One region of the Arthrobacter sp. zg-Y1219 genome, then DNA from elsewhere that is predicted to be linked to it. Evidence: riboswitches for the same ligand, from Rfam matches in the RefSeq annotation. Region 1 holds a riboswitch; each other region holds the start of a gene.
What was found. A riboswitch is a leader RNA that binds a small molecule or an ion and turns the genes downstream of it on or off. The one in region 1 is predicted to bind S-adenosylmethionine.

Region 2: another riboswitch for S-adenosylmethionine. It lies ahead of QNO00_RS08335 (bifunctional o-acetylhomoserine/o-acetylserine sulfhydrylase); the one in region 1 lies ahead of QNO00_RS02265 (flavin reductase family protein).
Region 3: another riboswitch for S-adenosylmethionine. It lies ahead of QNO00_RS13735 (ABC transporter substrate-binding protein); the one in region 1 lies ahead of QNO00_RS02265 (flavin reductase family protein).
Region 4: another riboswitch for S-adenosylmethionine. It lies ahead of QNO00_RS00145 (ABC transporter substrate-binding protein); the one in region 1 lies ahead of QNO00_RS02265 (flavin reductase family protein).

What each region holds. Positions count from the first base shown of each region.
Region 1 is NZ_JASKLY010000003.1:233,851-241,083, reverse strand. It holds gene QNO00_RS02295 (fatty acid desaturase family protein) at 1-23, shown strand, start outside; gene QNO00_RS17350 (PLDc N-terminal domain-containing protein) at 545-820, shown strand; gene QNO00_RS02290 (SDR family NAD(P)-dependent oxidoreductase) at 867-1,634, shown strand; gene QNO00_RS02285 (GNAT family N-acetyltransferase) at 1,820-2,332, shown strand; gene QNO00_RS02280 (GNAT family N-acetyltransferase) at 2,360-2,818, opposite strand; gene QNO00_RS02275 (GNAT family N-acetyltransferase) at 2,965-3,852, opposite strand; gene QNO00_RS02270 (hypothetical protein) at 3,925-4,449, opposite strand; gene QNO00_RS02265 (flavin reductase family protein) at 4,509-5,015, opposite strand; SAM riboswitch class IV at 5,075-5,195, opposite strand; gene QNO00_RS02260 (PhzF family phenazine biosynthesis protein) at 5,321-6,157, shown strand; gene QNO00_RS02255 (nitronate monooxygenase) at 6,165-7,232, shown strand.
Region 2 is NZ_JASKLY010000012.1:280,821-288,053, reverse strand. It holds gene QNO00_RS08345 (SRPBCC family protein) at 1-208, opposite strand, end outside; gene metX (homoserine O-acetyltransferase MetX) at 282-1,409, opposite strand; gene QNO00_RS08335 (bifunctional o-acetylhomoserine/o-acetylserine sulfhydrylase) at 1,484-2,800, opposite strand; SAM riboswitch class IV at 2,868-2,983, opposite strand; gene QNO00_RS08330 (VOC family protein) at 3,233-3,883, shown strand; gene QNO00_RS08325 (putative endonuclease domain-containing protein) at 4,242-4,937, shown strand; gene QNO00_RS08320 (glycoside hydrolase family 2 protein) at 5,043-7,037, opposite strand; gene QNO00_RS08315 (GNAT family N-acetyltransferase) at 7,034-7,233, opposite strand, start outside.
Region 3 is NZ_JASKLY010000016.1:64,284-71,516, reverse strand. It holds gene QNO00_RS13740 (ABC transporter permease) at 1-673, opposite strand, end outside; gene QNO00_RS13735 (ABC transporter substrate-binding protein) at 677-2,362, opposite strand; SAM riboswitch class I at 2,460-2,548, opposite strand; gene QNO00_RS13730 (DUF6650 family protein) at 2,724-3,221, opposite strand; gene QNO00_RS13725 (hypothetical protein) at 3,463-3,690, shown strand; gene QNO00_RS13720 (hypothetical protein) at 3,704-4,318, opposite strand; gene QNO00_RS13715 (excalibur calcium-binding domain-containing protein) at 4,299-4,664, shown strand; gene QNO00_RS13710 (alcohol dehydrogenase catalytic domain-containing protein) at 4,688-5,797, opposite strand; partial or broken gene QNO00_RS17410 (zinc-ribbon domain-containing protein) at 6,094-6,159, shown strand; gene QNO00_RS13705 (DUF7937 domain-containing protein) at 6,256-7,233, shown strand, end outside.
Region 4 is NZ_JASKLY010000001.1:31,402-38,634, reverse strand. It holds gene QNO00_RS00160 (dipeptide ABC transporter ATP-binding protein) at 1-53, opposite strand, end outside; gene QNO00_RS00155 (ABC transporter permease) at 50-907, opposite strand; gene QNO00_RS00150 (ABC transporter permease) at 904-1,944, opposite strand; gene QNO00_RS00145 (ABC transporter substrate-binding protein) at 1,941-3,596, opposite strand; SAM riboswitch class IV at 3,833-3,950, opposite strand; gene QNO00_RS00140 (potassium channel family protein) at 4,141-4,842, opposite strand; gene QNO00_RS00135 (TrkH family potassium uptake protein) at 4,835-6,193, opposite strand; gene QNO00_RS00130 (ABC-F family ATP-binding cassette domain-containing protein) at 6,244-7,233, opposite strand, start outside.

The DNA.
Region 1 (7,233 bases):
TGGCCAGCACGCACCGCGTGTAAGTTCGGTCTGCCGCGCCTGCGGTGCACTGCTTTATTTCGTGAATATCGTAAAACCGGATCGCCCCTCAGGGGGTGATCCGGTTTTGGTTCTGGCAACCAGGGGGATCGCCCACAGGTGCTTTGGGGGAGTCATGAGCACATTAACTCAATTTGCCCTTTTGTCGTTTCCCTGCCGAGGCCATGGTCATCGGCGTGTGACCGGAATCGTCATGCCGGCGGCTCATCCCGGCACACAGAACAAGGCCGATCCGAGGGTCAACTGCAATTGAGCCGTTCACGAATTGTGGAGGGCAGGGAAGAAGAGTTCGATCTGGGGATGACAATGCTCAACAGTCGGTACGCGTGCGCGGACAGGCTGGCCGCTGAGCCTCAGGGGGGAGACGTATCCGGGCTTAACGAGAGTAATCCCCGGACGCAGCCCACGCTGAGTACAACGAGGTGAAGGATCCCTTAAGAAGCTCGAGATCAGTGCTTAGGGTGGAGGTGGCGTCCGTATCTCGCGGGACACAAGGGGGACTGCAATGCTGGCATGGACAGCTCAAGGCGCAAACCCGGTCGTTCCCACTCAGTGGGAGTTCACCGTTCTCGGAATTGGGGTGCTCGCGCTGCTCCTCTTTGTCATGGCTCTCATCGGCATTGCGCGCTCTCACCATCTCACCGGCCTCGCGCAGGCGGTGTGGGTGCTCGTGGTGCTTGCCTTCCCTGTAATCGGTCCGTTTCTATGGTTCCTCATCGGTCGCCGCGCTAAGACCCCTACTCGCGACGCCGGTAGCAGCCCGGCAGGCAGGGCCAGGTAAGGGGCCACGTCCATAGAGCACGATGCTCCGGCGCTACGCTCATGCGATGGACTCATCAACGTATCTCCGTGGTCTCTTCGGCCTGCATGAGCGAGTGGCACTCGTGACGGGAGGAAGTTCAGGCATTGGCAAAGCAATTGCACTCGCGCTCAGCGCAGCGGGCGCACACGTACTCATCGCGGCCCGGACCGCCGCTGCGATCGACGCGACAGTAGAGGAAATACGCGGGGCAGGAGGCTCCGCCGACGGCGTCGTCGTGGACCTCTCAACCCGCAAGGGGGCACGCACTCTTGCCGATACCGCCGGTGCTGTCGACATCCTGGTCAACTCAGCCGGTATCAATCTTCGCCCGCTGATGCCCGAGCTCGACGAGGTTACCTGGGATGAGACCATGCAGGTAAACCTCGAGGCGCCGTTCATCCTCGGCCAGCGCCTGGCGCCCGGAATGGCGGAACGCGGTTTCGGCCGGATCATTCACATCAGCTCTCAGCAGGCACATCGAGCGTTCGCGTCAAGTGGTGCCTACGGAGTATCGAAAGCAGCAGTCGAGGCTTTGGCCCGATCACAATCCGAGGCTTGGGCACCATACGGTGTCACCGCAAACGTACTGGTGCCCGGCTTCGTGGAAACCCCTTTGAATAAGCGGCTCAGCTCGGACCCAGCTGCCGTCCAAGCTCTGGCTCGGCGTACACTCGTCGGGCGAAATGGTGTGCCGGAGGACTTCGCAGGTGCGGCCGTGTTCCTGGCCAGCGCTGCGTCGGCTTACGTCGTCGGGCAGTTGGTCACCGTTGACGGAGGATTTTCGGTCCATTAAGTCCATTTGTGAGGGCGTCTCTGCCGGTATGCCGTTCAGACCGGTGGTGCGGGGACCGTTAAGCGTCTACGGGGAGCCGGATGGGATGTATTGGGACCCCTCATATGGAAGGGGTTGGAGAACACGAAGCGTGGTTCGCGGACCAAAGAGCCAGAAGGGATGCGGGTTGCCCCTACGATCAAGTTGTGAAGTTTCGACCGACATCCTTCGATGACCTTGCACAGCTCCGCGCCTGGGTAAGTACCAAGGAAGAAATGATGCTGTGGTCGGGGCCAACGTTCACCTGGCCTCTCACGGACCAGCAACTGCGCACTTATCTGGGCAATCCGCAACGACGGTACTGGTCCGCGGTGGATCCTGACAGTGGTGAGATGACTGGCCATGCATCGCTGCTGGTGGAGGACCAGCCTGCCCGAATGATGAGATTGGGCTACATCATTGTGGATCCACAGCGCAGGGGCCAAAGCCTGGGACGAGAACTGGTGCAGCACACCACACGGGCTGGCTTCCGGCTCACCGGCCTGCCGAAAATGAAACTGCACGTCTACGCTCACAACACCCCGGCCCGCTGCCTCTACGCCAGCCTTGGGTTCCAGGAAACCGGCGTGAGCTTCCGCGTTAACGACAATCAGGATGCGCTTGAAATGGAAGTATGCCGCCGCGAGGTACTTGCCGCCGAAGCCCTCGAACGCAGATAGCCGCATTTAAACCGTATTTTGCTGGAGTCAGAATTCTCTGAGGATTTTGCTGAACAACACATACTCGCCGTCCTGGCCCGTGGTCTCATAGCCCGCGCCCTGGTAGAGCAGGCGTGCCTGGTTGGTGCGGTGAACACCGAGCTCCGCAACGCGAGCTCCGCTTGGGCAGACCCTCCGTTCGAACGCATCCAGGAGGAGCCGGCCGAGTCCTTGGCGACGACGGCTGCCGATGACATTGATCGAGACCAGGGTCGCGGTGTCACCATCGAGGCTCCACATCGCATACCCGAGGGGATGTCCGTCTGCATCGACGCAGAAGAGCGTCTGGGGAAGGTACTCGATCCAGAACGCGAGGTTCAGGTCCAGGGCTGCCAGCCACCCCTGGTACGCATCCGGTTCAATGGCCTCGATGTACTCGCGCTCCTGGCGGAAAATGAAAGGCAGGTCGCTTACTTCCGCGAGTCGAAGGCGTGTCGGGACAATCATGGAGATGAGCATCTCACATCGGGTTCATGTGCGTTCACGCCGGAAGTCACAGTGATCTTAGTGGTCAGCGTAAGACCTGTCCCAGTGAAGGACCGGCGACCGGCTGGCCGGGCGGCAGGGCTATTCTGGGTGGCATCGCTCAGGCGTCAGACACTTCGGTGCCAGTCGGTGACTTCCGGGTGCGCTGTGAATCCTGCCGCCAGGTAGGTGGCGACGGCTCCCGCGTTAGAGGTCTCCGCGCAAACAACGGCGCTGGATGATCCCATTTGCCGGAGCTCGTCGACTGCCGCCTTTGTCATGACTGTGCCGTATCCGCGACCGCGGTGTTCCTGATGTACTGCCAGCGGTTCGATAAGTCCAGGACGCCCTTCGCCAGCCGACCACACCGCGGCGACGGCGACGACCTGACCGTCACGGCATCGCAGGGACAGTATGCGCCCGAAGTCGAGAAAGGGGCTTTCCGCAGCTAGACGCCATCCGTCCACGAAATGTTGGATGCGCCCGTCCGGGATCGGTGTACCTCGGAAGGCCGACCAGTGCACAGCCACCCACTCAGCGGTGTGACCTGGTTCCACGGTCTCAATGACGAAGCCCGACGCCTTGGGAGATGCGGCCAGATCGTGGTGGAGCGGTGTCCACGGTTCGTGGGGCGCCCAATCGTTCTGCGCAAGCTGCTCAATCAAGGCAACCGCACCGCGCGCCTCGATAGTTGCTGCTCCTGCGCCGAGGATTCCGGCCATCGGGTTGTTGACGTCAACAACGATGCGAAGGGCAAGGGCTGCGTCTTGGCGCCGCGTCGGATCAATGGCGAACCGCAACAGCTCGGGACCGTCGAGAAGGGCAATGGCAAGGTTCGTGTCGCCCTGAGACCACACGCGCGTCGCAGCGGCAGTGGCGGCTGGCCCTCGCAGGGAGTACCAGCCCAGATCGCCTGGGTGTAGCTGCAGCGGTTCCCCGTCGTGCTGCCACTTCCCCAAAACGCTGCAGATCTCCCCGAGCTCGTCTACACCTGGTGTTCGAAGGACAACGTCCATGATCCCCCGTTTTTCTTCTCCAAAATGCTCCAGTTCCCAAGGCCCGGGAAGTATTTATCCGGTAGAGGATCCTCAATGTGGAGCGTGGTTCGCTAACCCGTCCGCGCTGATGGGGTCCGAGAGACTGAACTCGCAGTACTTTCCGGTCAGTTCCCCGCCGACGCTGAACTCGAGTCGAAGCGTCCGAGCCTCAGCAGGTGGAGCCGGTGTGTAGACCCAGAGCGCGTCCCACTCCATACCGCTGCCGGCCGTCTGGCCTCCTGACCGCCGGTACTCGGTGCCAATATCATCAGATACAACCGTGGTGATCCCCTCAAAAACGGCGACGCCAGGCATCGGAGGCGGGTTCTCAGATCGGTCTGATCCTGCAGCTTCACGCCGCTTCCACCACTCCTCGAGTCCTCGGTTGAAACGGCCGTCCCGGGACATTGTCTCTTTCCCACGCACTCCGCTGAGGTGCACATGGATGCCCGGCTCTCCGGCGCTGACACCGACGAAGCCTGGCGCGTCTTTGAACTCAACACCTGCAAAGCGAACATCGATACCATCGCTGGTTCCGACCACGAGGTCATGAGGCGCGTGCGTGAGTGCAATCATGCAGTCACTTTAGCGGCCCTAGTTCGCACGCGTCAGCGCGGGTTTTCCAGCGCCGCGGCTCAGGCAAACTCCGCGACGCTGAGGTGTCGGAACGCCGACCCGTGGAACACCAGCGGCTCGTGGGCATCGTCATGCGAGGCGTGGCCGTGGACGCGGAGCAGCACGACGCTGTGGTCCCCGGCGGGCACCTCGTTCTCCACTGAGCACTCGAGCCACAGGGCTGCCCGGTCCAGGAAAAGGGAACCCGATTCGTCGGTGTGCAGGTTCAGGCCCGCAAAACGGTCCCCGGACTTGGACGCAATCTGCTTGCAGATCCCCTCGTGGTCGGAGCCCAGGATCGACACCCCGATCCTGGCCGCAGGCCGGAGCACCGGCCAGGTGCGGGAGGTGTTCTGCACGGCGAACATCACCAAGGGAGGATCCATCGAAACGCCCACGGTAAAGGATGACGCAACAATTCCCTGCGGCTGCCCGTCCACCACAGCGCACAACGCGGCAATGCCGGAGGGGAAACGCGAATAGGCACGGCGCAGGGCCGCGGGCTGAAGATCGGTAACAAGAGACATGCGAAGAGATTCCTCTGCCTTAAGCGCCGGACCGACGATTAACAACAGGGTCGGCACAAACGCGGTACTTGCCGCAGCCGGGAAGTTTTGCCGGGCGGCCGAATCGTCACCTGGAGCACCCCGCTACGGCGAGAGGGTTGCCGTCCAGCCGGCCAGGGCCCGTGGCTGGAACTCTTGATTCTTCTTCCAACGTAGGCGGCACGGGTGCACGCCTGCAAACACCTGCCTTAGTTCGTAAAACTCAGCTTCACAAAACTCCCCGCAGCGAATGAAAACTCCCCACGGTGAAGGGATAGAGTTTGGGCATGAAACAGCGGTGGTTTAAACAGGTGGACGTTTTTGGCAGCGAGCCGTATTTGGGGAATCCCCTCGCCGTGGTGCTGGAAGCCGAGGGACTTTCGGACTCCGACATGGAGTCCTTCGCGCGGTGGACGAATTTGTCCGAAACCACGTTCGTGCTGCCTCCCACCCGCGACGGCGCCGATTACCGGGTGCGGATCTTCACCCCCGGCGGAGAAATCCCGTTCGCCGGACACCCGACATTGGGTACCTGCCACGCGTGGCTGGAGGCCGGCAACAAGCGCCGCTATCCCGACGTCGTCGTGCAGGAATGCGGGATTGGCCTCGTAACGCTTCACGCCAACGCAGGCATTGCCGCGTTCGCCGCGCCGCCGCTGCTGCGCTCGGGCCCCTTGGAGGACGAAGTCCTGGACCAGGCACTGCGTGCGCTGAACCTGGACCGCACACAGATCCTCGCCTCCAACTGGATCGACAACGGCCCCGGCTGGCTCGGACTTCTGCTGCCCGACGCCGCTGCGGTGCTGGCGCTGAAGCCGGATCCCACCATCATGGGCAACCTGCGCGTGGGCGTCATCGGCGCCCAGCCCGAGGACGCCGAAACCGACTTTGAGGTCCGCGCCTTCGTTCCCGGCCTGGGCATCACCGAAGATCCGGTGACCGGAAGCCTCAACGCCGGCCTCGCCCAATGGCTGATCGGCGCCTCCCTGGCACCGGAGCGCTATGTGGTCACGCAGGGAACCGCGGTGCAGCGGTCCGGCCGGGTCCGCGTGTTCACCCGCGACGGCAAGATCTGGGTGGGCGGGTCCACGGTCACCTCCATCGACGGCACCGTCACCCTCTAGGCGCAGCGTGTTCAGCCTTCAGTCTCTTGCCCTGCCCGTAATCGGTGCGCCCATGGCGGGCGGGCCGTCCACGCCCGAACTCGCCGCGGCGGTCAGCAACACCGGCGGGCTGGGGTTCCTGGCCGCCGGCTACAAAAGCTCAGCCGCCGTGGCAGCGGAAATCGCCCGCACCCGGAGACTCACCCAGGCGCCGTTTGGCGTGAACCTCTTTGTTCCGGACCGCGCCAACACCTACCGCGCCGCTCCCGGCACCCCCGATGACGGCACCACCGCCGGCGAAAAGCTGGCAGCGGCACTGGCCTTCCGGAACCTTCTCGCTGCCGGAACCGCAGCGGAACCCGGGCTGCTGGACCCCGACGACGACGACGGCTGGCCCGCCAAACTGGAACTGGTCCTGCAGGAACGGGTGCCGGCGGTGTCCTTTACCTTTGGACTGCCGGACCCGGAGATCCTGGCGGAACTCGCCGGGCGGGACATCTGCACGGTCGTCACCGTCACCGACACTGCCGAAGCCCAGGCCGCGGCCGACGCCGGCGCCCGGGTGCTCTGTGTCCAGGGGCCCGAGGCCGGAGGGCACCGCGGAACGCTGGACAGCGCCAAAGTTCCCGGCGACCTTCCCCTGGACCTGCTCCTCCGGGGGATCCGGAGGGCCTGCGACCTGCCCCTGATCGCTGCCGGAGGAATCTCCGCACCGGCGGACGCCGCCGCAGCATCTGCCGCCGGTGCTGCAGCCGTCCAGGTGGGAACCCTGCTGCTGCTCAGCAGCGAAGCGGGCACCAGCGCGGTGCACCGGGCGGCCCTGCGGGAAGCAGCGCAGGGCGGGCGGTTTTCCGAAACGTCACTGACCCGGGCGTTCTCCGGCCGTCCGGCCCGCGGGCTGACCAACGCTTTCATGCGCGCCTATCCGGATGCGCCGGACGCCTATCCGTACGTCAACCAGATCACGGCTCCGCTGCGGGCCGCCGCAGCAGCGGCGGGGGATCCGGACGGGGTCAGCCTGTGGGCCGGCACGGGGTACCGGCTGGCCACGGAGCAGCCGGCAGCGGACATCGTCCGCCGGCTCGCCGGGAACTGAC
Region 2 (7,233 bases), on a different contig from region 1:
CGCCGCCGTCGTCGTCATCGCCGCCGCCACCACCGCCGTCGTACCCGGCGCCGTGCGGGTGCTCCGCCGGACGCTCGGTGAGCGGGGCTCCGGGGCTGGCGGTGAAGTCCATTTCCGGCCACCACACGGCCCGGTTGTCCACCAGCGCGTGCCAGAGGTCCGCCGGGGCACACTGGGCCTGGGCCGACACCCGGATCGAATCACCCATGACGTTGCTCTTCCATGACACCCTGTTCTGCCATGGCCGGCCCGGCTTGGCAAGAGCAGTGCGCCCCGCGGGATCAGGCCGGCCCGAAGAACCGCTGGCGCAGCGGCACTCCAAGCTGCTCGACGTCGGTCAGGAACCCGTCGTGGCCGATGGGAGCGGAAATCATGTGCACCGTTGTGTCTCCGGGCAAGGCCGCGGCCAGAACCTCGGATTGCTGCGGAAAGTAGAGCCGGTCCGAGTCCACGGCGGCAATGAAGAACTCGGCGGTGACGCCGGCCAGGGCCTGCTCCAGCGGTCCGCGGCCGCGGGCGACGTCGTGGCTCATCAGTGCTTCGGTCAGCACCAGGTAGCTGTTGGCGTCGAACCGGTCCACGAGCTTCCGGGCCTGATGGTCCAGATAGCTCTCCACGGCATAGCGTCCCCGGCCCGCCGACAGGGCAGATCCCAACGGATCCTCCTGCGGCTGCGGTTCGTGCCCGAAACGGTATTCCAGTTCCGGCTCCGAGCGGTAGGTGATGTGCGCGATGCGCCGGGCCAGGCCCAGCCCGGCCGCCGGCGTCCTGCCGTTGTAGTAATCACCGCCGTTGAAATGCGGATCCAGCCGGATGGCTTCAAGCTGCGCCTGGCCAAAGGCAATCTGTTCCGCGGAGCTGGCCGCCGTGCACGCGATCACGGCGCAGCGCCGCACCCGGGCGGGTTCGGTGACGGCCCACTCCAGGGCCCGCGCCCCGCCGAGCGAGCCGCCCAGCACCGTGTGCCAGCTCCGGATGCCGAGCAGGTCCGCCAGCCGCGCCTCGGCGCGGACCGAGTCGCGGACCGTGACAAACGGAAAGCGCGAGCCCCAGGGCAGGCCCTGCGGATCAGCCGAGGACGGCCCGGTGGATCCGTAGCAGCCGCCGAGCATGTTGATCGAGACGACGAAAAACCGGTTGGTGTCGACGGTTTTTCCGGGACCCACCAGGGTGTCCCACCAGCCGTCCTCCGCGGAATCCCCCCGCGCCACGTGGGTGCTGCCGGTAAGGGCGTGGCAGATCAGGACGGCATTGGAGGCGTCGTCGTTCAGCTGCCCCCACGTCTCATAGGCGAGGGAAACCTGGGGCAGGCGCCCGCCGGTTTCCAGCTCCAGGCTGCCGATCTTGGCGTGGAGCAGCACCCCGTCCGGGGCCGGGGCGGGGTGCTGCGGCGCCGTCGGAACGCTCAACGGCGCAGCCGAATCGGACGCGGCGGAACCGGAAAGGACGGTGTTCCGGGGTGAAGGCACTGCCACGCTAACCGCTACGCTCCCTTGGCGGCGCGGAAGCCGGCGTCGAGGTCGGCGATGATGTCATCAACGTGCTCAATCCCCACCGACAGCCGGACCAGTCCGGGGCTGACACCGGCAGCGAGCTGCGCCTCGGCCCCGAGCTGGCTGTGCGTGGTCGACGCCGGATGGATCACCAACGAGCGCACGTCGCCCACGTTGGCCACATGGGAGTGCAGCTCGAGGGCATCCACGAAGCGCTTCCCTGCCTCAATGCCGCCGGTGATGTCGAAGGAAACAATGGCACCGGTGCCGCGCGGCCCGTACTTGCGCCCGCGTTCGTACCAGGGGCTGGATTCCAGGCCGGCGTACGCGACGGAGATGACGTCGTCGTGCGCTTCCAGCCAGTTCGCGACGGCCACGGCGTTGGCGACGTGACGCTCCATCCGCAGGCTCAGCGTCTCCAGGCCCTGGGCAATCAGGAACGCGTTGAACGGGGAGACGGCCGGCCCGAGGTCGCGGAGCAGCTGCACCCGGGCCTTGAGGATGTAGGCGAGGTTGGCGCCCAGAAGGCCGTTGGCGCCGAGGTCGCGGGCGTAGACCAGCCCGTTGTAGCTCTCATCCGGGGTGTTGAAGCCGGGGAATTTCTCCGGATCGGCGCCGAAGTCGAAGTTGCCCGAATCCACGATGACGCCGGCGATCGAGTTGCCGTGCCCGCCCAGGTACTTCGTGGCCGAGTGCACCACGATATCCGCGCCCCATTCGATGGGCCGGATCAGGTACGGGGTGGAGAGCGTATTATCCACGATCAGCGGCACTCCGGCCTCGTGCGCGACGGCGCTGATGCCTTCGAGGTCCAGCACGTCCTGGCGCGGGTTGGAGACCACTTCCCCGAAGAAGGCCTTGGTGTTGGGCTGCACGGCGGCGCGCCACTGCTCCAGGTTGTCCGGATCCGCCACGAACGTCACGGCGATGCCGAACTTTTTCAGGGTGTGCTTGAACAGGTTGTAGGTGCCGCCGTACAGGCTGGGGCTGGCGACGATGTGGTCTCCGGCCTCGGCCAGGTTGAGGATCGCGACGGTCTCCGCGGCCTGCCCGGACGCGAGCAGCAGCGCCCCGAGCCCACCCTCCAGGGACGCGAGGCGCTTTTCCACCGCTTCCTGGGTGGGGTTGCCGATGCGGGTGTAGATCGGCTCCAGCTCGGCCAGCGCAAACCGGTTGGCCGCAGCCTCGGCGCTGGGAAAGACGAACGAGGTGGTTTGGTAGATGGGCAGCGCGCGGGCGCCGGTGACGGCGTCGGGCTCCTGTCCCACATGGATCTGACGGGTTTCGAATGACCAGTTTCCTGACATGGCGTGCTCCCTATACCAGGGGCCGCACCGAGACTTCCGGCCCCGAAGGTAGCCGGCAGCCACGTGTGACCCGCGCTTGCCGTACGTCCTCTGACGTACAGCCAGGTCTTCACCCGGGGCACCCCACCGCGGTTGGAGGGTTGCCGGCCAGCAAGCCGGGGCTATCTGCTGGCACTCATGACCTATTCCCCCAATGAAAACGGATAACCCCGAAGCCCGCAACCTCTGTGACGGATCATTTCCCCGCGGGTTCGGGTGGCCGCGCCGGATGCCGGAAAGGATCAAGAATTAGGGCATCCGCAGCACTCCGGTGGTCCGGCACCGGGCGCAGGATGAGGCCGCCGGCGGAACATCTGCAGCTCAAACCTGCCATTTGACGACTTAGGCCAGCCTTGGTCGTGAGGTCAGTCACAACGTGCCATTATGGGCCGCATGCGCTTGGACCATGTTTCTTATGCCTGTGAATCCGACGGTCTTTTGGCCACTACCGAGAGGATTGCTTCCGCTCTGGGAGCGGACTTCGTCAAGGGCGGTGTGCATCCTCGCTTCGGCACCCGCAACATGATTCTTCCCCTGGCCAACCACCAATATGTCGAGGTGGTCGAGGCCCTGAACCATCCGGCGTCGGACAAGGCGCCCTTCGGCCAGGCCGTCCGCCAGCGCTCCGAATGCGGCGGCGGCTGGATGGGCTGGTGCGTAGCCGTGGACGACCTTTCACCCTTTGAAGCGCGTCTGGGCCGCGAGTCGGTGCCCGGAAACCGAAAGTTTCCCGACGGCCAGGAACTGACCTGGCAGCAGATCGGCATCAACGGCCTGATCGCCGACCCCCAGGTGCCGTACATGCTGCGCTGGGACGACGGCACCGAGCCGCTGCACCCTTCGGCCGCCCTGCCCGGCATGCCGGGCTCCGTGAAGCTGGACTCGCTGACCATCGCCGGGTCGGCCGAGCGCGTGACCCAGTGGCTGGGCACCCCGGTCGAGGAACCGCTGGAAAATGTGGGCGTGACCTGGATTTCTCCCAAGGGAACCCCCGGCATCATGTCCGTCAGCTTCAACACGGCCAATGGTTCAGTCGAGATCTAGGTTCCCCGGATCCCTCCGCTGCGCAATGGCGGGATTCTCCCTAACCGGAGGGTTTTCCACAACGGGGAGTCCTGCCCTCGCGGGCCGTCCGCCGCCCGTCCAGCCTTGAGGCATGGACCCTGCACTCATATTCTCAGCCGATGCCGCAGCCCACGGTACGGACCGGCGTTCCCTGGCGCTGAGCTGCCGATCGGGCAAACTTGTCCGACTCCGGCCCGGTGTCTACATTCAGGCGGACGACTGGCTGAATCTGCCTCCTTGGGAGCGGGAGCGGGCACGTATCCGGGCCGCCGTGGAACAGGTACCGGGGCAGCGCATCCTTATCCAACAATCCGCGGCAGTTATTTGGGGATTGCCCGTGATTGGGAAATCGCCCGAAGTACTGTTGCTGGCCGTTCATCCCACGCATGGCAGGCGCCGCGGGGATCTCCGCTGGGCTGAGCGCCGGCTGCTGGAACCTGTCACCACGTGGGACGGGGTCCCCCTGACGTCCCGAGCACACACCGTCCTGGACATGGCTGCCTATCTGAACTTTGAACGTGCAGTCCCGGCCATGGACCATGTGCTGCGGCCGGATCCCGTTCGCAGTCTTCCCGGTCTGAGGCAAGAGCACCTTCGGGAGTTGGCGGAGCAGCTGCCTGGCCGCACCAAACGGCTCCGGGCTCAGCGGGTTATCGACTTCGCGCAGGTGCTCTCCGAGTCAGCCGGTGAGTCCTATTCGCGGGCTGTGCTGCATCTGCATGGTTTCCCGGAGCCTGAGCTCCAGCACGGATTCGACACCTCGTCAGGCCGATTCCGTACCGACTTCTACTGGCCCGAGCACAGGCTCGCCGGGGAGTTCGACGGAGCAGTGAAATACGGACGCGGCAAAGAGAGCCGTGCACCGGCGTGGGACACGCTCGTCCGGGAGAAACGCCGGGAAGACGCTATTCGGGCCACCGGCGTGGGATTTGTCCGCTGGTCTTGGAATGACATCACCCGGCCACCCCAACACCCAGAGGGTTTGGTGCAGCGTCTGGTCCGGGCTGGACTGCCCCAATCCCGCCACCGCTGATTCCCTCCGCTTTGTGGGCATTCCCTCCGCTGCGCAGCGGAGGGAACGCCACAGGCCGGAGGGTTTCGCCCGAGGCCCGGATCTCCCGCCCGCCGATCCGGCCGGCTAGCCCCGACCGGCCCCAGCAGCCCCAGCCGCCCTGATCAGCCGGGCGTTGAGCCCGCGGACCGTTCCGGCGTCGATCTTCACCACGCGCCGGTCATATGTGAGCAACCCGTTCACCTCGTCCTCCACATCGGTGAGCTGGGTGTACACGGTGGCGGCCAGGCCCTCTTCCACCGCAGGTTCGATCTGCTTCCGGTGCAGCTTTGCGTACGCCTTCCGCAGGGCGTCCCGGGTCTTGAACCGCCGGTAGCCGAACTCCTTGTCATTGAAGGTGTGGCCCGGCACGCGCAGGCTGTAGCCGCCGTATTCGGAGAGCACGACGGCGCGTCCGTCCCGCAGCCAGCCCTTCCGCAGCCGGAACGGCACAAAGTACACGTGAATGCTCTTGAGGTCTCCCCCGCCCTGGTCATGCCAGCCGCTGGCATGGTCGATGCTCCGTGTGGGATCCAGCCCGCGCAGCAGCTGCGTGGCGGCGTTGGCGTCGAACTGGCCCCAGCCTTCGTTGAACGGCACCCAGACCGCTATTGAGGTGCAGTTGCGCAGCAGGTCAACCGTCCCGCGCAGCTCGGCACGGAACTCCGCCCGGCCCTGCTCATCCGCACGCCCGAAGGCTGCGTAATCGCCGTCGTCGCGGTGCGGCATCCCTACTGCAGGGGCGGTCACGACGGCGTGCCGGTACGAGCGGCCGCCGTTGACCAGGTCCTGCCAGACCAGCATGCCGAGCCGGTCGCAGTGGTAGTACCAGCGCAGGGGTTCGATCTTGATGTGCTTGCGCAGCATCGTGAAGCCAAGATCCTTGGCGGCTTCAATGTCGTAGGCCAGTGCCTCGTCGGACGGCGCCGTGTACAGCCCGTCCGGCCAGTACCCCTGGTCCAGCAGCCCGGCGTGGAAGTACGGGCGCCCGTTGAGCAGCAGCCGGGTGTGCCCGGCAGCATCCGGCCCCGTGCCGAAGGTCCGCAGCCCGGTGTAGCTGCGCACGCTGTCGATCTCCGCGCCGCCATCCCCGGCGAGCAGCCGCACCGACACGTCATAGAGAAAGGGATCCTCCGGCGTCCACAGGTGCGGATCCGGCACCGGAATCCGCACCGGCTTTCCGGGCACGACGACGGCGTCCGCCACAGTGCGCCCGCCGGACGACACGGTGATCGCCGCCCGCAGGTCGCCGTGACCGCTGGACGAGGCGCCGGCTGAGGCGCTGGCTGAGGCGGCGGACGAGGCGCCGGCCGAGGCGCTGGCTGAGGCGCCGGTCCCGGCCGAGCCGGTCCCGCCGCCGTCGAGCAGCACGGTGACCGAGACGGATTCCAGGTCCGGCACCAGGACCAGCTGTGAAATGCTCGTGCGCGGCACCGATTCCAGCCACACTGTCTGCCAGATCCCGGACTGCGCGGTGTACCAAATGCCGCCCCGGTCCAGGGTCTGTTTGCCCCGGCTGGCGTAACCGGTGTCGCTGATGTCCCGGACCCGGACCACGAGCTCGTGTGCGGAATCCCCGGAATCCCCGGAATGTCCGGTATCGCCGGTCCCGCCGGAATCAACGTTTCCGCCGGAATCCATCGACCCGTCGGCGTCCCCGCTGCCGGCGGCCAGCGCATCAGTGATGTCCAGGGAAAAGGGAAGGTAGCCGCCGTCGTGCCCTCCCACGTCGATCCCGTTGACGGTGACGGTGCAGCTCTGGTCCATGGCCCCGAAATGCAGCAGCACGCGCTCCCCCGCGAAGCCGGCGGGCAGCCGGAGCGTCCGCCGGTACCAAAGGAACTGCTGGGGCTGAAGCTGGCGGTTCACGCCGGAGAGCGGCGCCTCGGGCGAGAACGGAACCAGGATCTCCCCGTCCCATTCGCCGTCAGCCGGCGGCTGTTCGCGGCGTGCCGAGGTGATGGCGTATTGCCAGTAGCCGTTGAGGTTCAGGTAGCTGTCCCGGACCAGCTGGGGACGGGGATAGTCCTGCAGCACGGAGTCCGGATCGAGGTCCGCTCCCCAGCGGGTTGTCAGAGTCACGAAGCGGTTTCTTCCTGCTGGCTGGTGGATGCGCCCACGTCGTCCGGTTCCGGTGCAGCGCGGTATTCCTCGGCCAAGAGTCCCATCAGGATCTGGTCCTGGAAGCTGCCGCGGTGGAAGACGGCGGCGCGGCGGCGGCCTTCGACGGTGAACCCGAGGGAGGAGTACAGCCGGATTGCCCTGTCGTTGTAAGACC
Region 3 (7,233 bases), on a different contig from region 1:
CGTGCCGGTAAAAAATCCAGGCCGGGGAGGCGCCCTTGGCGCGGAGCACGTTGATGAACGGCTGCCGGTAGACCTGCTCCACGCTCTTGAGCAGCACCTGCGCCATGGGCGCGGACACATGGAGCGCGAGCACGACCACCGGCACGGCGAGGGAGAGGAAGGAACCGTCGGGGAACAGCGACAGCACGCCCAGCCGGATGGAGAGCAGCTCGAGCAGCACCAGTCCCAGCCAGAACACCGGGACGGCGGAGAACAGCGGCGGCAGGTTCGCCAGTGCCCGCCGCAGCACCGGCGACGGGGCCAGGGTGGCGGCGGCGACCACGGCCAGGGCGATGACGACGGCGGTGCCCAGGGCGGAGCCGGCCAGCGCCAGGGTGGAGCCGAGCGCGCCGCCGATGCGCTCGGTGACCGGTTCCCCGGAGGTCAGGGAGAAGCCGACGTCGCCGCGCAGCAGGGCGGCCAGCTGCTGGAGATACTGGACCAGCAGCGGCTGGTCATAGCCGTACTGGCTTTTCATGGTGTCGATTGCCGCCTGGTCGACGGCGGAATCGGAGGTCAGGAAGATGGTGACCGGATCGCTGGGCAGCAGCTGCACGGCGAGGAAAATCAGGGTGTAGGCGAGCCAGACCACCAGCAGCGCCTGCCCGATCCGGTGCGCGAGGTAACGGCCCACGGGTCAGCCGTCCACTTTCCAGGCGCTTTGGAAGATGGGCGCGGTGCCGGAGGTGAACTCGATGTGCGTGCTGCGGTGCGCCCCGTAGACCTGGACTTCGTCCCAGAGGACCAGCGAGAAGGCCTTGTCCACCACGAGGGCCTGCTGCTCGGCGGCCAGGATCTTGTCGCGTTCCGGGCCCGGGGCCGCGGCGCGCTCGGCGGCGAACAGGGCGTTCAGCTCCGGGTCAGAGGTGTGGGTCATGGTGTTGTTGGCCGGTTCGAAGATGGGCCCGAGTCCGCCGTAGATGAATTGGCGGGTGCCGTAGAATTCGACGTTCGGATCGGGCATGGCGGTGGTGAGGAACGTGTTGTCCCCGGCCCGGTTGTTCAGTTTCACGCCGATCTGCCGCCACTGCTGCTCGATCAGTTCAAAGGCCGGTTTGATGACCACCGAGTTGTTGGAGCTGGTGACCGTCACCTCGAGCTTCTCGCCGTCCTTCTCGCGGATGCCGTCGCTGCCGGGCTGCCAACCGGCGTCGTCCAGGAGCTTTTTGGCTTTGTCGGGGTCATAGGCCAGATCGGCGCTCAGGTCGACGAACCCCGGCGCCTGATGGTTCAGGACCGAGCCGGCCAGGGTGTAGCTCTCGGAGAGCACCGTGTCCTTGATGGACTGCCGGTCGATGCCGGCCTGCAGCGCCTGCCGGACCGCGGGATCGGCGAGCTTGCCGCTGCCGATCCGCACGGCCGCCATGTTCACGGTGAGGTCCACGCCGTCGGCCGCCACCACCTGATTGCCGCTGGCCGCCAGCGCCGCCTCATCCACCGGCTGCAGGCCGCGCACCAGATCGACCTGGCCGGACTGGACGGCGCCGGCGCGGTGGGCGACCTCGGGCAGGTACTTGATCACCACCTTGTCCAGGTGCGCCTCACCCGGATTGTCGGCGCCTTCAGGAGCCCAGGCGTAGCCGTCCCGCTTCGCGAGCACGACTTCCTCATCGGGTTTTTCCGACTCGTAAACGAACGGGCCGGAGCCGGAGATGGATGAGATGGCCGACTGTCCGGCGGCATCCTTCTGCAGCGTGGCCGGGGAGACGAGACCGGCGGTGACGGAGGACGTGGCGCGCAGGAAGTTGGAGTTCGGAGCATCCAGGGTGACCTTCACCTGGTCAGTGCCGATCACTTCGCTGGTCTGGTAGCCGGCGAAGTCCACGTTCGGCTGGATCTGCGCGGCGGGAATGCCATGGCCGAAGCTGTCCAGGTTGGCCTTTACCGCGGCCGCGTCGAGCGCCGTTCCATCGCTGAACGTGACGCCGGGGCGGATGGTGAAGGTGAACTCGGTGCTGTCGGCGTTGGCCGAGAACGCCGAGGCAATCCACGGCACCGGCTCGCCCTTCTCAGGGTCAAAGTAGGTCAGCCGGTCCAGCACTGAATTGAGCACGTTGGACTTCTCGTAGAAGCGTGCCGCCTGGGTCTGCCAGTTGTTGATCGGCGTGACTTCGGCGTAGACGAGGGTGCCGCCGTCGACCGGCTCTCCGGCCGGAGAGGCCTGAGCATCCGCGGCGTTGGCGCCGGCACTGCCGCCTTGCGCCCCCGATCCGCAGCCGGTCAGGGTCAGGGCTGCCGCGGCGAACAGCGCCGCGATCCGCAGGGGTGTGCGGGGGCCGTTGGGACGGCCGTTGATGCGGCCGGTTGGAGCAGGGCTGACCATGGGAGGGCCTCTCAGTTCGCACCGAGGAACACGGCATTCGAGCACGCTGGAGCCGTCACTGCGAGCGGTGCTGCAGTTACGGGCCACCGGAGAAGTGAGTCCATCGGTCCTGGCATGAGCACCGTCCCCGAAGGGTGGTTGCTGCGACTTCAACGAGCCAGGTCTCTCAGCCGCTCTGGATGGTAAAGGTGTCCGGATTGGATAGGCGGACAGCACCATGGAAGCGCGGTTTGTCCTCGGCGGGCAACACAATGACGGCCTGTTTCCCTAAGCGCCGGTCGGTGACGTTTTACGTCGCGCCGTGTCATAAACGGCGTCTCCATGAAGGTCCGGGGTCTCCAAGACCTGCCGCCGAGGCGGACTATAGGTACCGTCCGATACTGGGGCGGCGCGACGGCGTTCGGCCGGGTTTCGGCGTCGAGCGTTCGCCGGGGTTCCGGTACCGCACCCGCCGCCGGGCGTCGCTGAGCAGTTTCACGCCGTCGACCATTGTTTCGCGCAGGTCCATGAGTGCGAACTGGTGCCGTTCCGGTGCGCGGGCGGATTCGCGGAGGTAGCGGGTGCAGGCGGAGGCCATCCGCATCAGGACATCGGTGTTGGCGGAATTGCTGCGCAGGTGGGCGAGGGTTTCAATGATGCGGTCGCGTGCGTCCAGGACGGTGGCGCGGCAGCGTTGCGCGTCGTCAGCGCCGTCGACGACGCGCGGTTCGATCGCAGCCAGCGGCCGCTTCAGGTGCAGGTCGGTGATCAAGGCGTTCAGGGCTGCGGTTTCATCCCGGCGGTCGATGCCGGCGCGGACGCTCCAGCCGGCGCTCGCGCCCAGAACCAGGGCGACTGTTGAAGGGATCAAGGCTGCCAACCAGTCCATCCTGACCTCCGGAAGAAGCGTTCTCCGACGGTACCTGCCCGGCTCGAACCCGGGACAGGGGAGGAGTCCGCTGTCGGGGTTCCGAGGGCAACTTTGGGTGTGTGGGTTTGCGGGTGGGGCCGGGCCGAGTTCCGCGAGTTTTTCTTGAGGACCGCTCCTGTCCGCATATCTACTGCCGGATGGCGCCGCGCGCCGCTAGCGTTAAGGCCTACGCGAGGAGAAGCAGATGGCTATGGCTATGGAACTGGCACGCGTGGTGCAACAGGAGCGTCTCATGGAAGCGGAAACCAGGCGACGTCGGCAGGCGGCGAAGCGGATGGCGGCAGAACGGGCGGCAGCAGAGCGTGCGAAGGCCCGGCCCGCAAGCGGAGTGCAGGACGGGCCGAAGGTCGAGTGGCCGGTCTTTTCACTGCGGATTGGCCGCTACCAATTCGTCGGGTTCAAGACCGTTCGACTATAAAAAAGGCTTTCGATTAGCGGCGATCAGGATTTGGCTGCAGAGGCGCACCCAATTGGCGGCGGATAATCTCGACGGCCGCCTCTGTTACTCTGTGCTTGATGCATTTGCATACATTTACAGAGCTTAAATCCTGGGGGAGATCCATGCCTTTCCGACGTACATTGTCCTGCCCAATTTCCACCAAGGGCGGGGAGCCGGAAAGGCACCGGCGTCCCCGGGCTCTGGCAGTGGCCGGCCTGACAGCGGCCGTCCTGGCCGTAGCCGGTTGCGGAGCCGACGAGTCCGAACCCGCCGCGGCCCCGCCGTCGCCCTCGGCAACCAAGAGCGTGACGCCCTCCCCGACGCCATCCCCGACCCCGACTCCCACGTCCACGGTGGTCGCCGGCAAGTCCTGTGTGGCTGCCGGGAAGACCGAAACCGTGAGGACATCGGCCAGCCCCAGCCCCACGCCGACAACCTCGGCGTCACAGCTTGCGTCAAAGTCCGCGTCGGCCTCTCCCTCTCCCTCTCCCACGAGCACGCCTTCGCCGACGCCCACGACGACGTCGTCGGCGAGCACGTCCGTGGTTTTTGTCTGCACGGAGGATGACGACGGAACCCTGATCTGGATGGACAGGGACAGTTCCACCAGGGTTCTGGCCGACCGCCAAGCGGCAGCCGACCAGAAGGTTGCCGACGAGCTGGCGGCCGCGGAAGCCGCTGAGGCACAGAAGATCGCTGACGAGCAGGCGGCAGCCGCCGAGGCGCAGCGCCTGGCCGACGAGCAGGCAGCCCAGACGTACATTCCCCCGGCTCCGGCCCCTGCACCGGCCGCGCCCGCGCCCGCGCCGGTTGTTCCGGAGCCCGCTCCGGCAGCGGCCTACTATCCGAACTGCTCCGCGGCCCGTGCCGCCGGAGCAGCACCGGTCTATGCCGGCGGACCGGGCTACGGAACCCATCTGGACCGCGACGGCGACGGCGTCGCCTGCGAATAGGACCGTTCGGCGGCCCGGAACTGTTATTCCTCGAAAATAATCACCTGGCGAATGGCCTTGCCATCCGCCAGCAGGTCGAGGGACTCGTTGATTTCGCTGAGTTTGATCCGTCCGGAGATGAGCTCATCGACGGGCAGCGTTCCGTCCCGCCACATCTGCGCATAGATGGGGATATCGCGGGACGGAACGGCGGATCCCAAATAGGAGCCAACAATTGTCCGGGCCTCGGCGGTCAGCCCGAGCGGCGTTATCGTTGACCGGGCGTCCGGCGAGGGCAGGCCGACGGTGACGGTGGTGCCGCCGACGCCGGTCGCCGCGACAGCCGTCTCGAAGGCTTTCGGGTGACCCGCGGCCTCAATCACCACGGGTGCCTTGATGCCCTTCTCGGCAATTTCCTGCGGGGTGTAAACCTCGTCGGCTCCCAGTTCGCGCGCCCGGACGAGCTTTTCAGGATTGGCGTCCACACCGATGACCTTGCCCTTGCCCAGTGAGATGGCGGTCAGCAGGGCGGCCATGCCGACGCCGCCGAGTCCCACCACCATGACGGCCTGTCCGTCTTCGGGGCGGCCGGCGTTGATCACCGCACCACCGCCGGTCAGCACGGCGCAGCCGAGGACGGCGGCGATTTCCGGCGGCACGTCGGAACCGATCGGCACCACTGACTGCCGGTTCAGCACCGCGTGGCTGGCAAAGCCGGAAACCCCGAGATGGTGGAAGACATCCGAACCGCCGCGATGCAGGCGAAAGTGCTCGCCGAGCAGATGACCGGCGTTGTTCGCGGCGCTGCCGGGGGTGCAGGGCAGCTTGCCGTTTGTCCGACAGTTCCCGCATTCCCCGCAGCGGGGCAGGAACACGGTGGTGACCTGCTGTCCAATGTCCAGGTCAGTGACGTTGGCGCCGACTTTTTCGACGACGCCGCTGGCCTCGTGTCCGAGGAGCATGGGCGTAGGCCGGGTCCGGTTGCCGTCCACCGTCGAGAGATCGGAGTGGCACAGGCCGGCCGCGCGGATCCGAATCAGGACTTCATCCGGCCCCGGATCGTCCAGATCAAGTTCGACGACGCGCAGCGGCTGCGAGTCGGTGTAGGGGCGGGGGAGTCCGGTTTCTTCGAGAACCGCTCCGATAATCTTCATTGATTACTCCTTGTGGTGGGGAATTCGGCAAGCACGCCCTGATTCTTGCCGATCGAACGGTCAAAGACGAGGCGTTCCTCCGCGTGGTTTTGGGCGTGCGTCTCGCAAACTGAACTGATCCGGTTGCGGCCCGCCGTGTTAGGCTCCATCGACTAACAGTCTTGCTTTACCGGGGAACCGCATTTGCGGTTTGCCGGGCTTTCCGGGGGAAATCTTTTGAATTTCTGCATGCCCTGTGGTGCAACGCCCGGCGCCGCCGAGACCCCGGCGATTAACCATCACACGAGGGAAGTGCAATGAAATTCTGCGTTCAATGCGGACAACAACTGGCTTCGGAAGCTCGCTTCTGCGGCAGTTGCGGTACTCCGGCACCCGAACAGACGACGGCGGCCGGCTCCCGAGGCGTTCCGGCCTCCGGGAACCACGCCCCCGAAGCCCAGCGGCAGCATGAGTTTGCGATGTCCGGCGCCTCCGCACCGGCCAACGTATCCGCGCCGGCCGCCTCCGCACCGGCCGCCTCTGCGCCGGCCAGGACCCGCAGCGCTTTTGCCGGCATTCCGGTGAGCGACTATGTGCGCGACGGCGTGGCCGCCCTGGCCCTGATCATGTCCCTGTTCATGGTGTGGACCTACGGCACCGGAGGAGACTGGGTTCCCTCCAAGGCCGCCACTCGGGTGGACGTCATCCTGATTACGCTGATCAGCCTGCTGTCCCTGGGGCTGACCTATGTGTGGCGCGCGGGGGTCTTCGGACCCAAGGTGGGCTACCGCAAAATCCAGGACCTGAAGCTGCTGGCCAACCTGCCGTATGCCCTGCTGGTCCTGGTTTATGTTGTCCTGCATCTGGTCACCGCGGGCCGCTACGAGGCGGGCAGTGTTGCCACGCTGGGCCCGGCGGTGGCGTTCGGTCTTGGCGGCGCACTCTTGGCAGCTCAGCCGCGGCGCGGAGAAATTGCGCCCGGCAATGTGGACGAGCCACGGAACCGTCGCTGGATTTACATCACCCTGGGTATTGCCGGACTGGCCGCCGTGGTGGCCCTGGTGCAGATCATCCGCTACTGGGTGGCCTTCAGCGACACCAGTGCTGCAGCCTTCGCCGGCTGGGGAACGCTCACCACTCTGATGGCGCTGGCCAGCCCGGCCCTGCTGGTGTTCATCGCCGTACAGGTTCACAAGCGGTCCGACCGCTGGCGCACCGTCGGCGTTGCCCTGGCCATCGGTGCCGGTTTCCTCTCGCTGCTGGCACTGTTTGAGGACCTGACCCTGCTGACCTTGGCCTTGAACGCCCTCAGCCCCGGCTTCTCCCTGCTCTTCTGGATGGCATTTGGCGCCGCCGTTTCCGCGCCGTCGATCGCCCGGCTGACCGGGGACTCCGCGGTTGCACCGACGGATCCCCGCACTGCCCTGCAGCCGTTCCTGACGGTGGCCGCCGGATTG
Region 4 (7,233 bases), on a different contig from region 1:
GTGGCCGTTCGGGTTGCGACCGGGTTTGCGGTGATCTGGTCTGCGGTGCTCATTCGGATACCTCCCGTGTGTCGCGGAACAGGGCGCTGACGCGGCTGATGGAGAGCACGGTCAGGACGATGACGAGGCCGGGCAGGAGTGTCAGCCACGGCGAGGACACGATGTATTCGCGGCCTTCGGACACCAGCAGCCCCCATTCCGGATGCGGCGGCGGGGTTCCGTAGCCCAGGAAGCTGAGCGCGGCGATCCACAGGATGGCCGAGCCGAACTGCAGGGCCGTCATGGAGAGCACCGCGGTGTAGGAGTTGGGCAGCACATGCCGGAACAGGACGGTCGCGGGCCGGGCACCGATATGCTGTGCGGCCTCCACGAAGGTCAGGTTCCGCACGGTCAGCACTTCGGAGCGCATCAGGCGCGTGAAGGTGGCCACGGAGGCAATGCCGACGGCGATCGCGGCGTTGAGGGTCCCGAAGCCCAGGGCCACCACCACCATCATGGAGAGCAGCAGCCCGGGAATGGAGAGCAATACGTCCACGATCCGGCTGACCACCGCGTCGACCCAGGACCCGAAGTACGCCGCCACCAGCCCCAGCACCGAGCCGGCACCCAGTCCGATGGCTACGGCGACCAGGGACGCGCCGATGGTTTGGCCTGCGCCGTGGATGACCCGGGCCAGCAGGTCCCGCCCGAGATAGTCGGTGCCGAAGGGGTGGGCCGCCGTGGGTGCCAGCAGGGTGCTTCCCGGGGAGGCTTCGAGCGGATCGAACCGGGTGAGCAGTCCCGGCGCTGCTATAGCGGCCAGCAGCAGGAACAGGAAGCCCAGAGCCAGCCAGTCGGCCGGCGCCGCCGTGCGGGCTTTGGCGGTGAGCGGGGACGCGGCAGTTTTGGAAAGTGTTGTTGTGGTCATCGGGCCAGGGCCTCCGGTGCAGTCGACGGTCGAGGGGTGGACGGACTGTTGGTAACCGGTCGGATGGCGGATCGGCGGTTGTTCCGTTGCCGGGCCATCCGCGGATCAATGGCGGGATACAGGAGGTCGGTCAGCAGGTTGATGGTGGTGAAGACAACGGCCACCAGCATGACCACCGCCTGAACCACCGGCCCGTCCTGGGCACGGACCGCCTGTTCGGTCACGAATCCCAGCCCGGAACGGTTGAAGACGGCCTCGGCGATGACCGACCCGGCCAGCAGTTCCCCGACCGTCAGCCCGAACAGGGTCAGTGCCGGGATCGAGGCGTTGCGCAGCACGTGGCCGGTGAAGATCCGGCCCTCGGGCACGCCCTTGGCGCGCAGGACCGTGATGAACGGTTCGTTGTAGGCCTTGCGCAGGCCGCGGATGAGCACCTGGGTGATCGGTGCGCTGACGCCGAAGGCCAGCGTGACGGCCGGCAGGAGCAGCGATTTGGCGCCCTCGTCGCGGATGGAGGAGAACCAGCCGAGCTGGTACGCGAAAACCTGCAGCAGCAGCAGGCCGGCCAGGAAGCTGGGGGTGGACAGGGAGAGCACCGGGAAGGCACCGGCCAGCCGGCGGACCGTTTTCCACGGCGCCAGCACGGCGGCGGCCGCAATCACCAGGGACAGGGCCAGGGCCAGAACCAGGGCGACGGCGGCCAGCGCCACGGTTTCTCCCAGTCCCTGGCTGATCAGGTCGGCGACCGGGCGGCCGGTGGCCAGCGAGAATCCCAGGTCGCCCTGAAACAGGCGGGTCACCGAGATCCAGAACTGTTCCAGGGCGTTCCGGTCCAGGTTGTAGTAAGCGGTAATGGCTGCCGCCTGCTCTTCCGGGATGGGGTTCAGCGGGTTGTTGATGCGGCTGCCGATGGGGTCGCCGGGCAGGGCAAACAGAATGAAGTAGACGAACACGTAGGTCAGGGCGATGACCAGGAGGGACTGCCCGATGCGCGCGGCGATGACGGCGGTGACACCGGTGCCGGACGGGTTGCTCACTTGGTTTCCGTCCAGGTTTCGTAGAAGGACGGGCGTGCCTCGGCACCGAAGGTCAGTCCGTGGAGGGTGGGCTGCAGGGCGAAGATCTGGGAGTCGTCCAGGATGGGCAGTGCGTAGGCGGACTCGACGATGTGGTCCTGGATCCGGCCGAGGATTTCGGTGCGGGCCGTGGTGTCGGCAGCCGTCAGCTGCTCGGCGAGCAGGGCGTCCAGGACCGGGTCGGGCTGCTGGAGGTTGAAGGCATTCAGGTGGTCGCTGGAGTAGTTCACGGTGAGCCGGATCGGGTCAGCTTCCGGCCATCCGTTGCGCCGTGCGCCCACCGTGGGGTCCGCCAGCACCGTGGAGTAGTTGGCGTAGTCCGTCTCCTTGATTTCCAGGTTTACGCCCAGTTGTTTGAGCTGCCACTGGATCAGCTGGAAAAGGGGCTTGGACGTGCTGTCGAAAACGTCCACGTAGGTCAGGATGTGCAGCTGCTCGCCGTCGCGGGTACGGAACCCGTCGGCGTCCCTGCCGGTCCACCCGGCGTCGTCGAGCAGCTGGCCGGACTTTTCCGGATCAAAGGCCAGCTTCTCCGATTCGTCCTTGTACCCGAGGGATCCCGGGGTGAGGATGCTGGTGGCAGCGTTCCAGTTCTCCGTGTAGAGATCGGAGATGATCTGCTCCCGGTTGATGCCGTGCTGCAGTGCCTGCCGCACCCGGATGTCATCCAGGAACGGCGCGGACTGCCGCAGGTCCCAGACGTTGGCGTTGCCAACCCCCCGGGCGCTGATCACTTCCAAACCGGCCGCGGTCAGGGTCTGCTCTTCACTGGGTTGAACGTAGCGGATCAGGTCGGCCTCGCCGGCGCGCAGCGAGCCCAGCCGGACACTGTCCTCGGTGACCGGAATGATGGTGATCCGATCCAGGTAGGCCTCGCCCTGGTTTTCCAGGCCGGGCGGCGCCCACGCATATCCTTCCCGGCGGGTGAGGACGATTTCCTCTCCGTACTTTTCGGATTCCACGGTGAACGGGCCGCTGCCGATGATGCCGGTGAGCTGTGACTGCGCCTCGATCGGTGCGTTGATGGTTTCATCGGCGACCAGGCTGGTGCGCCAGAAGGAGAGCACATTCAGGAAGGGGGCGTGCGGGGTGGTGAGCTGCACCGTTACGGTCCGGGCGGCGTCGTCGGCCGTTACCGCCGAGACCTTCGGGAACCAGTTGTTCGCGGGGATGCCCTTGGCGCTGTCGCCGTTGGCCTGCCACTCCAGGTTCCGTTGAACCGCTGAAGCGTCCAGCACCTGGCCGTTGCTGAAGCTGGCGCCCTCCCGGATAAGGAAGGTGTAGGTCAGGCCGTCGTCGCTGACCGTCCACTCCTCCGCGATCCACGGCTTCAGTTCCAGTGTTTCGGGGTCGCGGTAGATCAACCGATCGGTGATGTTCTGGATGTAGGCGCTGTCCTGCCAGGTGCCGCTGCTCTGGAGCTGCGTGTTGGAGGACAGTTCGGCATCCAGGTACACCAGCTCGCCGCCGTGCCGATCAGTGGAATCGGAGGCGCTGCCCGGCTGCGTGCTGCAGCCGGAAGCGAGGACGGCGGTGATAAGGGACAGGATCAGCAGAGACGCGGCGGGAGCGGACACCGGACGCTTCCCGGTGAGTTTCCTGGACAGGTTCATGGTGCTGCTTTCTCTCGGAAGGGCTGGAGCAGATGCAGTGACAGGGGGCGCGGGCAAGCGCCGGCCGGGCAGGAGGATGCCCGGCCGGGAGCAGGACGTCAGCCGGGCAGGAGGATGCCCGGCGGGGAGGCCGAGGCCTGGCGCGGGAAAGGGTCTAGCCGGTGGGGCGGGGACATCGATTCATCGGTGCTGCCTCTGCGATCATGGCGCCGCGGGGTGCCGCCGGAGCAGCACGGACGCCGTACTTGCCGGGCCGGGCGTCTGCCCGCCGGCCGAATCATCACCTGGAGCACCCCGCTACGACGAGAGGGTTGCTGCCCAGCCGGCCAGGGCCGATGGCTGGAACTCTTGATTGCTGACTACATGCTAGAGGACGCCGGCTACCGGCGGGCAGATGACGTTATCCGGGGTAAGCGACGGTCACAGGTCGCTAATTCGGTCATATTTCGGTCCAAACCGTCACACTCCACCGAACGCGTCATCCGTCGTCAACCGGCGCTCGCGGGCGTGCTCGGAAGGGCGGGCATGCCCGGTTAGGCGGCCGTCAGGCTGGCTGGCTGAAGGCGTCGGTCCGCTCCGGCGGCCCGGCGATCAGTATCCGGTCCAGGATGGTCAGCACCATGCCGGCGCCGGCGAATTCCCAAGGGCCGGACGCGCTCCGGCGGGCAATAATCGAGACGCCGTACATCTCCTGAACCCGCCCGGGATCGAGGGGAACGCCGACGACGGCGCCGTGCGGCACCGTTTCGGCGACGGCGAAGTCTTCGCCCACCCTGATGTACTCCAGCAGGCTGGCGCGGACCAGATGAGCGACCCGCCGGCCCATGTCCTGCTCCGGGTAAACCACGTGGTGGACGCCGATCTGGTCCAGGATCAGTCCGTGCTGCTCGCTGGCGGCCGCGGCCCACACTTGGGCCACCCCGGAGCGGACCAACTGCGAGGCGGTGAGCACGCTGGCCGCGATGTCGCTGGTGATGCCCAGCACCACACGGTTGAATTCGGACACCGACAGCTGATCGAGCACTTCAGTGTCAGTGCAGTCCGCCGTCACGACCAAAGTGAGGCGGCCGTCGAGCCGCTGGACCACCTCTCCATTGCTGTCCACGCCCAAAACCTCGGTGCCCTCGGCCATCAGCTCCAGGGCGACGGACTCCCCGAAGCGGCCCAGCCCGAGCACGGCGACTGCGTCTGCGTCGGCGCGGGCGTGTCCCGGATCCCGCGCACCAAGAAAGCTGAACCTAGCCAATGATGGGCCTTTCGATCGGAAGTTCGTAGTGCAGCGGCCGGTCGCGCAGTGCCAGCGCCGAGGCAAAGAGGAGTGGGCCGAGCCGGCCGGCGAACATCAGGACGATCAGGATCAGCTGGCCCGCCGCCGGAAGGTGCGCGGTGATGCCGGTGGACAGGCCAACCGTGGCGAACGCCGAAACTGCTTCAAACAGGACCGATTCCAGGGGAAACCCGGTCAGGACCAGCAGTATGCCGGTGGCGGTGCCCACGAAAAGGACCGAGAGCACCAGCACGGCGATGGCCTGGCGGTAGACCGCCGGGGAGAGCGATTTGCCGAGGACGTTCACCTGCCGCCGGCCCCTGACCTCCGCGGCGAGAATGAAGAACAGCACGGCAGCAGTCGTGATCTTGACCCCGCCGCCCGTGCCGGCGGGTCCGGCGCCGATGAACATCAGCGCGTCCATGACCAGCAGGGTGGCGCCGTCCAAGGCGGCGATGTCCACGCTGTAGAACCCCGAGGTGCGTGTCTGCACGGACTGGAAGAACCCGGTCAGGAGCTTGGAGGGCCAGTCCAGCGGACCCAGCGTGCGCGGGTTGTCCCACTCCAGCGCCGTGATGAAGACAGTTCCGGCAAGCAGGAGCACGGCGCTGCCGGCCAGCACCAGCCGGGTGTTCATTGACCAGCGCCGCGGGATGCGCAGGTCCCGGCGCAGCTGGACCAGTACCGGAAATCCGAGGCCGCCGAGGATGACCGCCGCGCAGATGGGCAGGCTCACCGCCGGATCGGTGGCGTACTGCACCAGGCTGTCGGAGAACAGGGCAAAGCCGGCATTGTTGAAGGCCGACACCGCATGGAAGGCCCCCAGCCACAGGGCCTCCCCCGGACTTCGGCCGTAAGACAGCCAAAAACGGGCCGCCAGCATCAGACCCACGATCCCTTCCACCAGGAGGGTAATCTTCGCGACGCCCGCAATGACCGACGGCACATGGGACAGGTCCGGCTTGTTGCCTTCGAGGGCGAAGGTGACCTTGCTGCGCAGGGACAGCCGGTGCATGACGGTGAGCGCCACAACCGATGCGAAGCTCATCACCCCGAATCCGCCGAGCTGGATCAGCGCCAGCATCACGGCCTGCCCGAAGCCCGTCCAGTAGACCGGAGTGTCCACCACCCCCAGGCCGGTGACGCAGAGCGAGGACGTGGAGGTGAAAAAGGCCACCATGATCGGGGCTCCGCCGGATTCGGTGCTGGCAGCCGGCAGGGTGAGCAGACCCGTTCCCGCCAGGTCGGCGGCCAGGAACCCCAGGAACACGGAGCGCGCCGGCCGGAGGGGTTTCCTGCGGCGCGGCAGCAGGCGTGCACGGTTTCCCACGTCCCGACGGTACGCCGGGCCGCTGCAGCGCCGCCAGCAGGCCCCGCGGTTTAGGCGACGCGGAGGTCGATCTCCCCCGGCGCGGCTCCGTCGGCTCCGAACACGAGGTGCCGGTTGGCGATCTTGTCGGTAAAGAACCGGTCGTGGCTGACCACCACCACGGCACCGGGGAAGTGCAGCAGTGCCCGCTCCATGACCTGGGTGCTGGAGAGGTCCAGGTGGTTGGTGGGCTCATCGAGCAGCAGCACCGACGCCCCGGAGAGCAGGCACTGCGCCATCGCCACGCGGGCCTTCTGCCCGCCGGACAGGTTGCCGATCTTCTGCTTCAGGTCCGCCTCGGAGAACTGGAACATGGTCAGGAACCGGTTGACCGATTTCTTCGTGGCGGTCAGGGCCAGGCTGTCCGGCATGGCGTTCACCGCGTGGGTGACGGTGTCGGCGTCGTCGAGCTCGGCAAGCACCTGGTTGTAGGAAACCATCCGGGCGCCGTTCGCCCAGGCGACCTTGCCGGCGTCGGCCTTTTCCTCGCCCGTGAGGACGCGCAGCAGGGTGGTCTTGCCGCTGCCGTTCGAGCCCAGGACCACGAGCCGGTCGCCGCGGCGAATCTCGAAGCTCAGCCCGGAAAACAGGGTCTTGTCGCCGTAGGACTTTTCCAGGGACTCCACCCGGCACAGGTTGTCCTTCACATGCAGGCCGCCGTAGATCTCGGTGATGATCTGGTCCACCGGGCGAGGCGCGCGGGCCTTCTTGATCTTGGCGAGCTTGCCGTCCAGCGCGCCGCTGCCGGCTTTGGCGGCCTCGCGCCGGTCCGAAATACCTTCGGCTTCGAAGGCGAGCAGCTCTGACTCATGCACAAACTGGGACGCCAGTGCCTTGAGCCGGAACTGCTTCTGGATCACGTACTCACCGAAGTTGCCGGGGTATTCGTGCAGGTGGTAGTTCTCCACCTCAATGATGCGGGTCACCACCGCGTCCAGGAACTTCCGGTCGTGGGAGACGACGACGGCGGCCCCGCGGAAGTCGCGGAACCAGCTTTCCAG